One region of the Streptomyces bacillaris genome, then DNA from elsewhere that is predicted to be linked to it. Evidence: riboswitches for the same ligand, from Rfam matches in the RefSeq annotation. Region 1 holds a riboswitch; the other holds the start of a gene.
What was found. A riboswitch is a leader RNA that binds a small molecule or an ion and turns the genes downstream of it on or off. The one in region 1 is predicted to bind S-adenosylmethionine.
Positions count from the first base shown of each region.

Region 2: it holds a riboswitch for S-adenosylmethionine, as region 1 does, so the genes downstream of both, thrC (threonine synthase) here and DJ476_RS26335 (aminotransferase class V-fold PLP-dependent enzyme) in region 1, are expected to answer to the same signal.

Region 1 is NZ_CP029378.1:6,064,806-6,072,157, reverse strand. Features, by position in the region: gene DJ476_RS26360 (C40 family peptidase) at 1-23, opposite strand, end outside; gene DJ476_RS26355 (NYN domain-containing protein) at 309-1,676, opposite strand; gene DJ476_RS26350 (hypothetical protein) at 1,716-1,958, opposite strand; gene DJ476_RS26345 (rhomboid family intramembrane serine protease) at 2,153-2,905, shown strand; gene DJ476_RS26340 (Lrp/AsnC family transcriptional regulator) at 2,902-3,183, shown strand; gene DJ476_RS26335 (aminotransferase class V-fold PLP-dependent enzyme) at 3,240-4,622, opposite strand; SAM riboswitch class IV at 4,830-4,947, opposite strand; gene trpD (anthranilate phosphoribosyltransferase) at 5,031-6,095, opposite strand; gene qcrB (cytochrome bc1 complex cytochrome b subunit) at 6,218-7,352, opposite strand, start outside.
Region 2 is NZ_CP029378.1:3,479,370-3,486,721, reverse strand. Features, by position in the region: gene DJ476_RS14785 (alpha,alpha-trehalose-phosphate synthase (UDP-forming)) at 1-1,155, opposite strand, end outside; gene DJ476_RS14780 (glucosyl-3-phosphoglycerate synthase) at 1,305-2,255, opposite strand; SAM riboswitch class I at 2,409-2,536, shown strand; gene thrC (threonine synthase) at 2,555-3,850, shown strand; gene DJ476_RS14770 (MoaD/ThiS family protein) at 3,904-4,182, shown strand; gene DJ476_RS14765 (cold-shock protein) at 4,594-4,800, shown strand; gene groL (chaperonin GroEL) at 5,203-6,825, shown strand; gene DJ476_RS14755 (hypothetical protein) at 7,156-7,352, shown strand, end outside.

The sequences.
Region 1 (7,352 bases):
TTGGGACGACGGTGGGACGCCACGAAGGCGAGCTCCTTCTTCCTCAGAGCCGCCTACCGGGCTGTGGGGGAAAGATTCCCCGGCTCCGTGCGCTCACGGACTCGGCGGTTCCTTCGCCGTCACCCCCAATGGGTGATCAACCGTGCGAAGGTTCGAGGCCTGACCCTAGTGACCATCTTGTGATCAGTTCAAATCCTCACAGGATTTTTCTCGTCACATCAGGCACTTCTTTACTCTCACCGCACCACGTGTAGCGATGACTTGACGGTACGTTCCCAGAAATCCGGCATGTCACACATGTCGAACATTCATCCCTGGACGCGCGAAAGCCGCTTGAGGAGCAAGACGGACGCGACGGGCCGGGCACCGGCCTTGGCCACCCCGTCGGCCACCTCACGGTCGGTCGAGACGACCACCACGGGCCTCCCCGGGGGCTCCGCGCGGGCGAGTTGGCGGATCAGCTCGTCCGCGGTGACCCCCGCCTTGCTGAAGAGCACCCGCACCCCGCGCGGCGGGGCGAGCAGCACCGGCGCGGCCAGTTCGGCGCCGTCGAAGACACAGGTCACCTCGGCGCCGGACTGCGCGGCCAGCATCGACAGGCCGCCCAGCAGCCGCAACCGCTGCTTCTCCAGCGGCATCTGCGGATAGCCGGTCTTGGTGACGTTGTAGCCGTCCACGATGAGATGCGCCTGCGGCAGCGCCAGCAGCTGGTCGAGCAGCGCCGGGTCCGTCTCGGAAAGCGCCCTGGCGGCAATGTCCTTGGGCGACATGCGCCCCGGCTCCACCGCGTCCACGCTGTCGGCCGGGCGGGTGGTCACCGGGGGCAGGGCCAGTTCGCGCCGGAGCCCCGAGGCCGCGTCCAGCACGGTGTCCAGGAGCAGCCGCAGCCGCATGTCCTCCACCGAGCGGCCCTCGCGGGCGGCCCGCCGGCTCGCCTCCAGAGCGGCCTCGGCCTCACCGAGGCGGTGCTTGAGCCGGCGCGACTCGCTCTCGGCGGCGGAGAGCTGGGCCGCCGCCTCGGCCCGCTGGGCGTCCGCGTCGGCGGCGCTGCGGCGCAGGGCGGCCTCGCCGCGTTTCACCTCGCTGAGCGCGGAGCGGAGCTTGCGGTGGAGCGACTCGGACTCCTTGCGGGCCGCGTCCAGCTCGGCGCGGAGCCGCTCGGTCTCGGTACGGGTGTGGGCGCGCGCCCGCTCCAGCTCCTCGCGGAGCTGGGCCAGTTCACGGCGGGTCTCCTCGTCCACCCGCTCCGCGTCGGCCCGCTGGACCTCCTCGCCGGCCGCCTCGACCAGCTTGACCCAGCCCACCGGGCGCAGCACATAGGCGGCCGCCGCCACATCGACCGGATCGGCGGCGGCGGGCGGCGCACCCGCCTCCAGCGCACCGGCCAGCTCCGGCTGGGAGTGGCTCAGCCGCTCACCGATGCGCCGCCGGAAGAGCGGGTCGCTCTCCAGGGCGGCGGCCATCGCGTTCCCGGCGAACTTGGCCCGCCGGGTCGGGGTGAACCGGGCATACTGCCGCAACTGGGCGGGCAGTTCGGCGACGGTCAGCCCGCCGAAGGCCTCCGCGACCAGGGCGACGACCCGCCGCCGTACGCCTTCGGGCAGCGGACGGTCGAGCGCCTCTGCACCGCCGTCGGCCGCATCGGCCGGTTCGGCGCCGCTGGTCGGCTGTTCCACCGTCCGTCACCCCATAGATATGTCTGTCGGTGCGCTCCCTCAGGAGGCGGCACCCGGCCTGTCCACCAGTTCGATCTGGTCCACCGCGTTGCACCAACGACAGCGGACCGACTCGATGGTCTCACTGACCACCTCCCGCTCCTCGACACTGGACTCACCGGCCAGGTCGAGATGGACGTACTCCACGACCTTGGAGGACCGCGTCACGTCGAAGCGCGTGAGATTGCCGCACAAGGTGCAGCGCCAGCGGGTCGAGTCCGTCGGCAGGGGAACCGTCGTCATCGTCTGCGTCCTCTTTCGTCGTCTCCAGGAGCCCGCGCCGGGCGCACCGCCGCGACTCCACCTGTCTACGTCAAGGATCTCGCGGTGCGCCGTCGAACTGCGGAAGTCCTGGCGTAACCCTACGGCCTCGCGTATAGGCATCGGCACGGCGAGGCGCTCCGTCCCGTTCTCCCCCGGTACGCCATGCTCTGTACATGATCGACGTACGGCGGTTCGCCCGCTGGACCACGGCCGCACGGGCCCGGGAGCGGACGGCGGGCGGGGCGCCGGTGACGTACGGGCTGATCGCCCTGTGCGGCGCGATCTTCCTGATCAGCCCGCTCTCCGGGTTCGGCGGCGCCTCCTACGGCAGCCAGGACGCGCTGCTCGCCGCGCAGGCCGGGTACTTCGAGCGGTGGGGGGTGATCCCGGCCGAGCTGTGGGAGGGCTCGCCGCGCGCCCTGCTCACCCCGTTCACCGCGCTGTTCGTGCACGGCAGCTGGCTGCACCTGCTGGGCAACCTGCTCTTCCTGTACGTGTTCGGGGCGATGGCCGAGGAGCGGATGGGCCGGGTCCACTTCGCGCTCTTCTACGTGGGGTGCGGCTATCTGGCGCTGGTCTGCTACGCGGCGGTCCACGCGGACTCGGGCCAGACGCTGGTCGGCGCCTCCGGCGCGATCTCGGCGGTGCTCGGCGCCTTCCTGTACCTGTTCCCGAAGGCCCGGGTGACCAGCCTCTTCCCGTTCCTCTTCTTCCTGCCGCTGCGCTTCCCGGCCTGGATCGTGCTGGTCTTCTGGTTCGGGCTCCAGTGGGCGGCCGCCCAGGCGGCGGACGCGGGGCCGGGGGTGGCGTATCTGGCGCATGTGGCGGGGTTCGCGGCCGGGTTCCTCTACGCCTGGGTGCGGTATCGGGGTGGGGCTAAGGTGAAGGTTCCAGCCACGGCGACCGAGGGAGACAGACAGCCGTGATCACCGCGATCGTGCTCATCAAGACCAGCGTGGACCGGATTCCGGAGATCGCCGAGGCCATCGCCGCGCTGGACAGTGTCAGCGAGGTCTTCTCCGTCACCGGCACCTACGACCTGATCGCCATGGTCCGGGTCGCCCGCCACGACGACCTCGCGGACGTCATCCCCGGCCGGATCAGCAAGATCCCGGGCGTCGAGGGCACCGACACCCATGTGGCGTTCCGTACGTACTCCCAGCACGACCTGGAGGCGGCGTTCGCGATCGGCCTGGACGCGTAGGACCGTACGCACGTCGGCCGGGGACGGGCAGCGCGCCCGTCCCCGGCCGAGGCGTATCAAACCGTACGGGCGGCCTCGCCCCGGTCCGGGACGCAACGGCCGTCCTCGGTGCGGTACTTCCACCGGGCGCCCTGGCGGACCAGCTCGGAGACCGCGCGCAGGAACCGCTCGATGTGCTCGTCCGGCGTACCGGCCCCGAAGCTGACGCGGATGGCGTTGAGCGAGCGCTCGCCCGGCTCGGCCTCGGGGGCGCCGCACTCGCCCGGGTCCTGCGGGTCGCTGCCGAGGAGGGTGCGCACCAGCGGGTGGGCGCAGAAGAGGCCGTCGCGGACGCCGATGCCGTACTCGGCGGAGAGGGCGGCGGCGAAGTGCGAGCTGTTCCAGCCGCGCACCACGAAGGAGATGACCCCGACCCGGGGCGCGTCGTCCCCGAAGAGCGAGAGCACCTGGACCTCGGGCACCTCGGCCAGCCCCTCACGGACCCGGCGCACCAGTTCCTGCTCCCGGGCCACCAGGGTGTCGAACCCCGCCTCGGTGAGGGCCTTGCAGGCGGAGGCGATGGAGTAGACGCCGATCACGTTGGGCGAACCGGCCTCGTGGCGGGCGGCCGTGGTGTGCCAGTCGACGTCCACGCCCCCGTCCGCGCGCCGGGCGACCTTGCGGGAGGCGCCGCCGCCGACGAGGTACGGCTCGGCCGCCTGGAGCCAGTCGGCGCGGCCCGCGAGGACGCCCGAGCCGAAGGGCGCGTACAGCTTGTGGCCGGAGAACGCGACCCAGTCGACGTCCAGTTCGGCGATGTCCACGGGGTGGTGCGGGGCGAGCTGGGCGGCGTCCAGGACGATCCGGGCCCCGTGCGCGTGCGCGGCGGCGGCCAGTTCCTTCACCGGCCACAGCTCACCGGTCACGTTGGAGGCACCGGTCACGCAGACGAGGGCCGGGCCGTAGGGGGCGCGGTCCGCGAGCGCCCGCTCCAGGGTCTCCACCGCCTGGCCCGGGGTGCGGGGCGCGTTGAGGTAGGTGACCTGGGCGTCGCGCCAGGGCAGCAGGGAGGCGTGGTGCTCGGTCTCGTACACGAAGACCTGGCAGCCGGCCGGGATCGCGGCGGCCAGCAGGTTGAGGGAGTCGGTGGTGGAGCGGGTGAAGACGACCTGGTCGTCGGCGCGGCAGCCGAGGAACTCCGCGACCGTGCGACGGCTGTTCTCGAAGAGGTCGGTGGAGAGCTGCGAGAGGTATCCGGCACCGCGGTGGACGCTGCCGTAGTACGGGGCGTACGCGGCCACGTCGTCCCAGACCCGCTGGAGGGCCGGGGCGCTGGCGGCGTAGTCGAGTGCGGCATAGGTGACTTCACCGCCGGTGACGAGCGGAACGGTGACATCCTGCCCCAGAACGGGCAGTGGGGCACAAACCGACGAGTCGAGGGCAGCGGTGGAGACAGACATGGCGAACTCCCGTAACAGGCAGGCGAAATCTGCGCGCCTGCGGATACGCGGCGGCGCGGAGAAGGAAGGAAAAGAGGGTGCGCTGAAGAAGGGCGGTCAGCTCAGGGCGTGACGAAGCCCTGGGACGAGCCCTAACGCATTCGCTTGCTCACAGAAGGCTCCCTAGGGACCAGGACCCCGGGGGCTGACGTCCATTGGACGCCGAGGGGCCCGCGCTTGCCGCAGACCTCGCTGCCTACGGCCTGGTCTTCACCCGGGGCACCCCGCCACGGACGGAGGGTTGCCGGACAGCGGGCCGGGGCCGTAGTCGCTGTCACTCATGACCTGCGCAGCATCTTGCCATACGTACGGGGACGCGCAAGGGCGCGGTCCGGCATCCGGACTGCGCCCTGCGTCACATTCGGCGTCTCAGGCGTTACTGGCCGCCACCCAGCGCTCCAGGGCGCGCTTGGCGGCCCCGGAGTCGATGGCCTCGGCGGCCACCTGGATCTGCGCCGCGATCCGCTCGGTCAGCGGGCCGGTCCCCGGGTCGAGCGCGACGAGCGCCGCCGCCGCGTTGAGCAGCACCGCCTCCCGTACCGCGCCGCCCTCGCCGTCCAGCAGCCGACGGGCCACATCGGCGTTGTACGAGGCGTCGGCGCCGCGCAGCGCCTCGACGGGGACGATGGTCAGCCCGACGTCGCGCGGGTCGAACGGCTCCTCGCGCACCTCCCCGTCACGGACCACCCAGATCCGCGAGGTGGCGGTGGTGGTCAGCTCGTCGAGCCCGTCGTCACCGCGGAAGACAAGCGCCGAGTTGCCCCGCTCCGCGAGCACGCCCGCGACGATGGGCGCCATCCGGGCGTCGGCCACCCCGATCGCCTGGGCGCGCACCTGGGCCGGGTTGGTGAGGGGTCCCAGGATGTTGAACGTGGTCTGCGCGCCCAGCTCCTTGCGGGCCTTGGCGGCGTACCGCAGGGCGGGGTGGAACTTGACGGCGAAACAGAACGTGATGCCCGCCGCCTCCGCGACCTCCACCACCCGCTGCGGGGTCAGCTCCAGGTTGACGCCCAGCTTCTCCAGGACGTCGGAGGAGCCGCTCGCGGAGGAGGCGGCCCGGTTGCCGTGTTTGACGACCTTGGCGCCGGTCCCGGCGATGACGATCGCGGCCATGGTCGAGATGTTGACGGTCTTGGCGAGGTCGCCGCCGGTGCCGACGATGTCGACGGTGCGGCCGGGCACCTCGATGGTGTTGGCGTGCGCGTACATCGCGCGCACCAGCCCGGTGACCTCCTCGACGGTCTCGCCCTTGGCCCGCAGCGCCACCGCGAAGCCGGCGATCTGCGCGTCGGTGGCCTCGCCGCTCATGATGCGGTCCATCGCCCAGGCGGTCTCCTCGGAGGAGAGGTTCTCGCCGCGCAGCAGGGGGTTCAGCAGGCCGGGCCAGGAACGGTCCGCCACGCTGTCGCCGCCGCTCGGGGTCACAACGTTCATGGTCCGCTCCAGGGGTCCACAGCCGGGAAAGATACGGCTCCACCCTATCCAGCCACCGGGACCGCGAAGAGCCCCGTCCATCGAATGGACGGGGCTCCCGCGGTGGCGATCAGTTCAGGTGATCAGTGGTGGCCGTGGCCCTCGGTGATCTCCTTGTACTCCTCGACGGTGGGCTTGGCGATCTGGTTGTTCTCGCCGTAGTAGCCCTTGCTGAGCTTGGCCCGGACCTTCTCCAGTACGGGGATCTTGCGCTTTACGCCGTTCTCGTCGACCTCGGGGCCGAGTTCGAGCGGCTTGTACTGGTGGTGCTGGGTGAGCGTGTGCAGCTTGTCCTGGGACAGCGGCTCGTGGATCTCCACGAACTCACCGTGCGGCAGGCGCTTGATGATGCCGGTCTCGCGACCGTGCAGCACCTTCTCCTTGTCGCGGCGCTGGAGGCCGAGGCAGATCCGCTTGGTGACGATGAAGGCGATGACCGGTCCGACGAAGAAGAAGATCCGGACGAACCAGGTGATGGCGTTGATCGACAGGTGGAAGTGCGTGGCCCACAGGTCGTTACCACCGCCGACGAGGCCGATGAAGTACGCGGTGATCCAGGCGACGCCGAGCCCCGTACGGGTCGGGGCGTTGCGCGGGCGGTCCAGGATGTGGTGCTCGCGCTTGTCCCCGGTGATCCAGGACTCGATGAACGGGTACACCGCGGGCAGGGTGAGCACCAGGCCGAAGCCGACCAGCGGGATGAATACGCCGAGGTTGAGCGTGTAGCCCCAGTGGCTGATCTCCCAGCCGGGCATCACACGGACCAGACCCTCGGCGAAGCCCATGTACCAGTCGGGCTGGGCGCCGGTGGACACCTGGTCCGGGCGGTACGGTCCGAGCGCCCAGATCGGGTTGATCGTGGCGATGGCCGAGATGATCGCGATGATGCCGAAGACGAGGAAGAAGAAGCCTCCGGCCTTGGCCATGTAGACCGGCAGCAGCGGCATGCCGACGACGTTCTTGTTCGTCTTGCCGGGGCCCGGGTACTGCGTGTGCTTGTGGAAGACCACCAGGATGAGGTGGGCCACCAGCAGACCGAGCATGATGCCCGGCAGCAGCAGGATGTGGATCGAGTAGAACCGGGCCACGAAGTCGTGGCCGGGGAACTCGCCGCCGAACAGGAACATCGAGATGTACGTACCGACGATCGGCACGGACAGGATGGCGCCCTGGGTGAAGCGGACACCCGTACCGGAGAGCAGGTCGTCCGGGAGGGAG
Region 2 (7,352 bases), 2.6 Mb from region 1:
GTCGGAGACGACGGGGACCTCCTTGGCGACCAGGTTCATGCCGTCGCGGATCGGGTTGACCAGGGCCACGTCCGCCAGCCGGTACGCGGCGAGCGAGCGGGCGAAGTCGTCCTTCACGTGGAGGACGACAGGCGTCCAACTCTCGGTCCCGTAAGCCCCGTTGATCTCCGTGGCCAGCGACTGCACCGCCGCCGTGTAGTCCCGGTAGACCGCGAGGTCCTGGCGGGAGGGGTAGGCGAAGGCCACATGGACCACGTGTTCGCGCCACTCCGGGTGGGCCTCCAGCAGGGCCCGGTAGGCGTGCAGGCCGCGCACGATGTTCTTGGACAGCTCCGTGCGGTCCACCCGCACGATCGTCTTCCGGTTCTCGCCCACCTGCTCCCGCAGCGCCGCCATCCGCTCGTCCACGTCCGCCTCGCGCGAGCGTCGGCGCAGGAAGTCCGCGTCCGCCCCCAGCCCGTGCACCCCGATCCGGGTCCGGCCCGTCCCGCCGAGGATCTCCGTACAGCAGCCGATGAACGCGTCCGCCCACCGCCGGGTCAGGAACGCGGCCCGGTCCGCGCCGAGGATGCCCCGCAGCAACTGCTCACCGATGTCGTCGGGCAGCAGCCGGAAGTAGTCCACCGGCGCCCACGGGGTGTGCGAGAAGTGGCCGATCCGCAGATCCGGGCGCAGCTCGCGGAGCATCCCGGGGACCAGGGCCAGGTGGTAGTCCTGGACGAGGACCGAGGCGCCTTCCCCCGCCTCCTCCGCGAGGGCCTGGGCGAAGGCCCGGTTGTACGTCTCGTAGGAGGCCCACTGCCGCCGGAACTCCGCGTCGAAGACCGGCTCCACGGGGGTCTGGTACAGCAGGTGGTGGACGAACCACAGCACGGAGTTGGCGATGCCGTTGTACGCGTCGGCGTGGACCTCGGCGTCGATGTCCAGCATCCGTACGCCCGGCTCACCGACCCCGCGTCGCACCGCCTCGCGGTCGCCGTCCCCGAGGGCCGCACAGACCCACAGCTTGTCGTCGACGGCGCTCAGCCCGGAGACGAGACCCCCGCCGCCGCGCTTGGCGTCGAGCGTTCCGTCCTCGCCGAGCGTGTACGTGATGGGGCCGCGGTTGGACGCGACGAGGACCTGGGCGGTGGCTTCGGCATGCTCGGTGACCATGTAGCGGAACCTAGCCCGTGAGGGAAGCCGCCAAACGCGCGTCCGGAGGATCGGTCACCGGCACCGCGCCGCCCACCGCGCCCGCGCACGCCTCACGCCGGCCGCCTCGCCCGCGCACGCCTCAGGGCTGCCGAAGCCCCGCGCGCGCCTCACGCCGCCCACCGCTCCGCGTACTCCGCGATCTCCCGCATCGGCGGCCGCTCCTCCGTGTCCACCGCATGGGTGCGCGGTACGAACCCCTCCGCGCCCCGCTCGAACTGCGTCAGCGCGGGCCGCACCAGATGGCCCCGGGAGAGCCGGAGCTGGGCCGTGCGGTAGATCGCCGCAGCCATCCGGCCCAGCGCCTGCCCGTCCTGGTGGCGGTGGCGCCGCACCCCCACGTCGACCTGGCCCAGCGCGTCGAGGCCCACGGTGTGCAGCGCGTCGACCAGGAGCCCCAGCTCCACTCCGTAACCGACCGGGAAGGGCAGCCGCTCCAGCAGCGAGCGCCGCACCGCGTACTCGCCGCCCAGCGGCTGCACGAACCCGGCCAGCTGCGGCCAGTGCAGATTGAGCAGTGGGCGGGCCACCAGCTCGGTGACGCGACCGCCCTGACCTGCGGTGTCGCCGAGCGGACGGTCGTACATCGCCTTGACGAAGTGCACCGCCGGATCGGTCAGCAGCGGCCCGACCGTCCCCGAGACGAAGTCCGCCGAGAAGTCCTTGAGGTCCGCGTCGACGAAGCAGACGATCTCCCCGCTGGTCACCAGGAGCGACCGCCAGAGGACCTCGCCCTTGCCCGGCACGGCCGGTATCCGGGGCAGGATCGCGTCCCGGTGGACCACCCGGGCGCCCGCCTCCCGGGCGACGGCGGCGGTGGCGTCGGTCGAACCGGAGTCGATCACCACCAGCTCGTCCACCAGCCGGACCTTCTCCATCAGCTCCCGCCGGATCGTCGCCACGATCGCACCGACCGTGGCCTCCTCGTTCAGCGCGGGCAGCACCACACTCACCGAGGTGCGGTGCGGTTCGGCGGTCCGGGCGTCGAGGAGCCGGTCCAGCGGGCGGTCGGCGGACGACCAGGACCGCCTGGTCAGCCAGCGTTCCACCTCTTCGAGCACGGTCTGAACTCCCTGTGTGTGATCCATCTCGCCGTTCGGACGACTATCTCAACCGTCCCGTCCTTCGGTTACAGTCTTGAACAACGCGGACGACCGTCGCATGTCGGGGTCCGTCGTCACACAAACGCCTGGATCGAAGATCCGGTGCCACAGAGCTCATCCAGAGGGACTGAGGGAACGGCCCGTTGAAGTCCCGGCAACCCTCCTGCCGACCGCGAGGTCACGGTGGGGAAGGTGCCAATTCCGTCTTGCGGCGAAATGCGCTGCGAGGAAGATGAGGAGAAAGGGCCTCCGCCATCATGGCTGTTCAGACCATCGCAGGTAATGCCACCACCGCTTCCGTGGACCTCGGTCCCGCCGTGGCGCTTTCCTGCCGCGAGTGCGGCGAGCGTTTCGACCTCGGCCCCCTGTTCGCCTGTGCGTCCTGTTTCGGGCCGCTGGAAGTGGCGTACGACCTGCCGGCCGGTGACCCGGAGGCGCTGCGCAAGCGCATCGAGGCCGGTCCCGACAACATCTGGCGCTACGCCCCACTGCTGCCGGTCCCCGCCGACGTGGCCGACAAGCCCAACCTGAACCCCGGCTTCACCAAGCTGGTCAAGGCCGACAACCTCGCCCGCGAGCTGGGCGTCACCGGCGGTCTGTACGTCAAGGACGACTCCGGCAACCCGACGCACTCCTTCAAGGACCGCGTCGTCGCGATCGCCGTCGAGGCCGCCCGAGCCTTCGGTTTCACCACCCTCTCCTGCTCCTCCACGGGCAACCTGGCCGGTGCCGTCGGCGCCGCCGCCGCCCGCGCCGGACTGCGCTCCTGCGTCTTCATCCCGCACGACCTGGAGCAGGGCAAGGTCGTCATGGCCGCGGTGTACGGCGGTGAGCTGGTCGGCATCGAGGGCAACTACGACGACGTGAACCGCTTCTGCTCCGAGCTGATCGGGGACCCGCTCGGCGAGGGCTGGGGCTTCGTCAACGTCAACCTGCGGCCGTACTACGGCGAGGGCTCCAAGACCCTGGCGTTCGAGATCTGCGAGCAGCTCGGCTGGCGGCTGCCCGACCAGATCGTCATCCCGATCGCGTCCGGCTCCCAGCTGACGAAGATCGACAAGGGGTTCCAGGAGCTGATCAGGCTCGGCCTGGTCGAGGACCGGCCGTACAAGATCTTCGGCGCCCAGGCCGAGGGCTGCTCCCCGGTCTCCGCCGCCTTCAAGGCCGGGCACGACGTCGTACGGCCCCAGAAGCCGAACACCATCGCCAAGTCCCTGGCCATCGGCAACCCGGCGGACGGCCCGTACGTCCTGGACATCGCCCGCCGCACGGGCGGCGCGGTGGAGGACGTCAACGACGAGCAGGTCGTCGACGCGATCAAGCTGCTGGCGCGCACCGAGGGCATCTTCGGTGAGACGGCGGGCGGTGTGACGGTCGGCGTGACGAAGAAGCTGATCGAGGCCGGGGTGATCGACCCGGCGCTCACCACCGTCGTCCTGAACACCGGTGACGGGCTCAAGACGCTCGACGCGGTCTCCGCGACCTCGCAGGCGACGGCCACCATCAAGCCGAGCCTGGACGCGTTCCGCGCCGCGGGCCTCGCCGCCGCCTGATCATCCCGATCGCCCCGATCGCCCCGACCGCAGCAGTCAGAAAGGCCTCCGTCATGAGCGTCAAGGTCCGCATCCCCACCATCCTCCGCACCTACACCGGCGGCCAGGCCGAGGTCCCGGCCGAGGGCGCCACGCTCGCCGAGGTCATCGAGTCCCTGGAGAAGGACCACCCGGGCATCGCCGCCCGCGTCCTGGACGACCGGGGCAAGCTGCGCCGCTTCGTGAACGTGTACGTCAACGACGACGACGTGCGCTTCGAGGGCGGCCTGGACGCGGCCACGCCGGACGGCGCCGGTATCTCGATCATCCCCGCCGTGGCCGGCGGCTGCTGAACACCCGTACGAACACCATTGCCCCCTCCACCCCTCGGGGAGGAGGGGGCAATTCTGCATGGTTGAGCACGGTACAGTTGGGGAAACCCCCTCCGCTGCACGCGCCGCCCGCATATGAGAATGCGCCCGGACCCGATAAGAAGCAGCCAAAGTGCGTGAACCCCTTGAGGCATAAGTGGCCTTTGCCTGGCCCGACTTGCCCGTAAATTTCAGCAATCCCGCATATTCGGGCGTTCGGCCGTGCCCAGAATTCTCGTCCGATTGACCTGTTGCAGAGGGCAGTTGGGCGGATACATTCGGCCGCGGTCGACGCGCTGCGGCGCTGCGCACCCTCTCCTGTCGGAGGGTGAGTTCCGACCCGGGGCCGCGAAGTGCGGTCCCGTGCAAGGGCCAGTTATAGGGGAGTTAGGCATGGCTCAGGGCACCGTCAAGTGGTTCAACGCGGAGAAGGGGTACGGCTTCATCGCGGTCGACGGTGGTGCGGATGTTTTCGTCCACTACAGCGCGATCCAGATGGACGGGTACCGCACCCTCGAAGAGGGTCAGCGAGTTGAATTCGAGATCTCGCAGGGCCAGAAGGGGCCCCAGGCAGACATGGTCAAGCTCGCCGTCGGCTGAGCCCGACACGGCCGTCCGCCGTCACTACTCACGCACGTAGGGCCCGACCCCGGCATCCGGGGATCGGGCCCTACGCGCGTGCCGGGGCCGACCTGCGGGCACGCCCGGACCGGCCCGTGGGGACGCCCGAACCGGCCTGCGAGGACGCCCGGATCGGCCCCGGATCGGGCGGGGGCCGGTCCGGGACCGCATGGCGGGCTCTCGTCGAAGGCGCTTGCACTCTCGGGGGTCGAGTGCTAATCATTGGCATTAGCACTCTCCAGGTGAGAGTGACAGAACTTGGACCGGGCCGGTGAGGCCCGCACGCGTGATGGGGCAAGGAACCACCACGCACGCAGGCCGTCCGTCGCGGGCGCCTCTCGGTCCGGAGCAATCCACCCCTGTCCGGGAGGACCACTTCACATGGCCAAGATCATCGCGTTCGACGAGGAGGCACGGCGCGGTCTCGAGCGCGGGATGAACCAGCTCGCCGACGCCGTCAAGGTCACCCTCGGCCCCAAGGGCCGTAACGTCGTCCTCGAGAAGAAGTGGGGCGCGCCCACGATCACCAACGATGGTGTATCCATCGCCAAGGAGATCGAGCTCGAGGACCCGTACGAGAAGATCGGTGCGGAGCTGGTCAAGGAGGTCGCCAAGAAGACGGACGACGTCGCCGGCGACGGTACGACCACCGCCACCGTCCTCGCCCAGGCTCTCGTCCGCGAGGGTCTGCGCAACGTCGCCGCGGGCGCCAACCCGATGGCCCTCAAGCGCGGCATCGAGAAGGCCGTCGAGGCCGTCTCCGCCGCTCTGCTGGAGCAGGCCAAGGACGTGGAGACCAAGGAGCAGATCGCTTCGACCGCCTCCATCTCCGCCGCCGACACTGAGATCGGCGCGAAGATCGCCGAGGCGATGGACAAGGTCGGCAAGGAAGGCGTCATCACCGTCGAGGAGTCCCAGACTTTCGGTCTGGAACTGGAGCTCACCGAGGGTATGCGCTTCGACAAGGGCTACATCTCGGCCTACTTCGCGACCGACATGGAGCGTATGGAGGCGTCGCTCGACGACCCGTACATCCTGATCGTCAACTCGAAGATCGGCAGCGTCAAGGACCTCATCCCGCTGCTGGAGAAGGTCATGCAGTCGGGCAAGCCGCTGCTGATCATCGCCGAGGACGTCGAGGGCGAGGCGCTCTCCACCCTGGTCGTCAACAAGATCAAGGGCACGTTCAAGTCCGTCGCCGTCAAGGCCCCGGGCTTCGGCGACCGCCGCAAGGCCATGCTCGCGGACATCGCCATCCTCACCGGCGGCACCGTGATCTCCGAGGAGGTCGGCCTCAAGCTGGAGAACGCCGGTCTCGACCTGCTCGGCCGCGCCCGCAAGGTCGTCATCACCAAGGACGAGACGACCATCGTCGACGGTGCCGGTGACAGCGACCAGGTCCAGGGCCGCGTCAACCAGATCCGCGCCGAGATCGAGAACTCCGACTCGGACTACGACCGCGAGAAGCTCCAGGAGCGCCTCGCGAAGCTGGCCGGCGGCGTGGCCGTCATCAAGGCCGGCGCCGCCACCGAGGTGGAGCTCAAGGAGCGCAAGCACCGCATCGAGGACGCGGTGCGCAACGCCAAGGCCGCCGTCGAGGAGGGCATTGTCGCCGGTGGTGGCGTGGCCCTGCTCCAGGCCTCGGCCGTCTTCGAGAAGCTCGACCTCACGGGCGACGAGGCGACCGGCGCCAACGCCGTGAAGCTCGCGCTGGAGGCCCCGCTCAAGCAGATCGCCGTCAACGGTGGTCTCGAGGGTGGCGTCGTCGTGGAGAAGGTCCGCAACCTGCCGATCGGTCACGGCCTCAACGCCGCGACGGGTGAGTACGTCGACATGATCGCCGAGGGCATTCTCGACCCGGCGAAGGTCACGCGCTCCGCCCTGCAGAACGCCGCCTCCATCGCCGCGCTCTTCCTCACCACCGAGGCCGTCATCGCCGACAAGCCCGAGAAGGCCGGCGCGGCCGCCCCGGGTGGCATGCCGGGCGGTGACATGGACTTCTGATCGGTTCCGGTCCGCCGGTCGATCGAGGTTCCGCGTACGGCGAGTACGTCGCGTACGCAGGTACGTCCCACAGGGGCGGTATCTCCCACACGGGAGGTGCCGCCCCTGTGGCGTGCCCGGGGCTGCCTCGGAGAATGCGGGAATCGGACCGTACGGGACCGGAACCGGAGCCGGAGCCCGACGATGCGGGAACCGTCGGCACGTGGGGACGGTCCAACGGTTCATACGGGCAACGGTTCGTACGGGGAACGGTTGATGCGCGGGAACGGTTGGTACGCGCGCGGGGGACGCGGGCGGCACGCGAACGGGGGCGGGGCGGCCGTGGCGGCTATGGGGAACACGGGGCCGGGGAGCGCGGGCAACGGCGGGCCGGGGCGCGGGGAGCGCGCGCGGTGGAGCGGGCAGCAGCTCAAGGGCGCCGCGCTGGTCCTCGCGGGGGCGCTCCTGTTCGCGGTGGGCGGGTTCATCGTGGTGACCGGTACGGGCCTCTCGAAGCTGGTCGGCATGCGGGTGGAGACCTTCGGCCG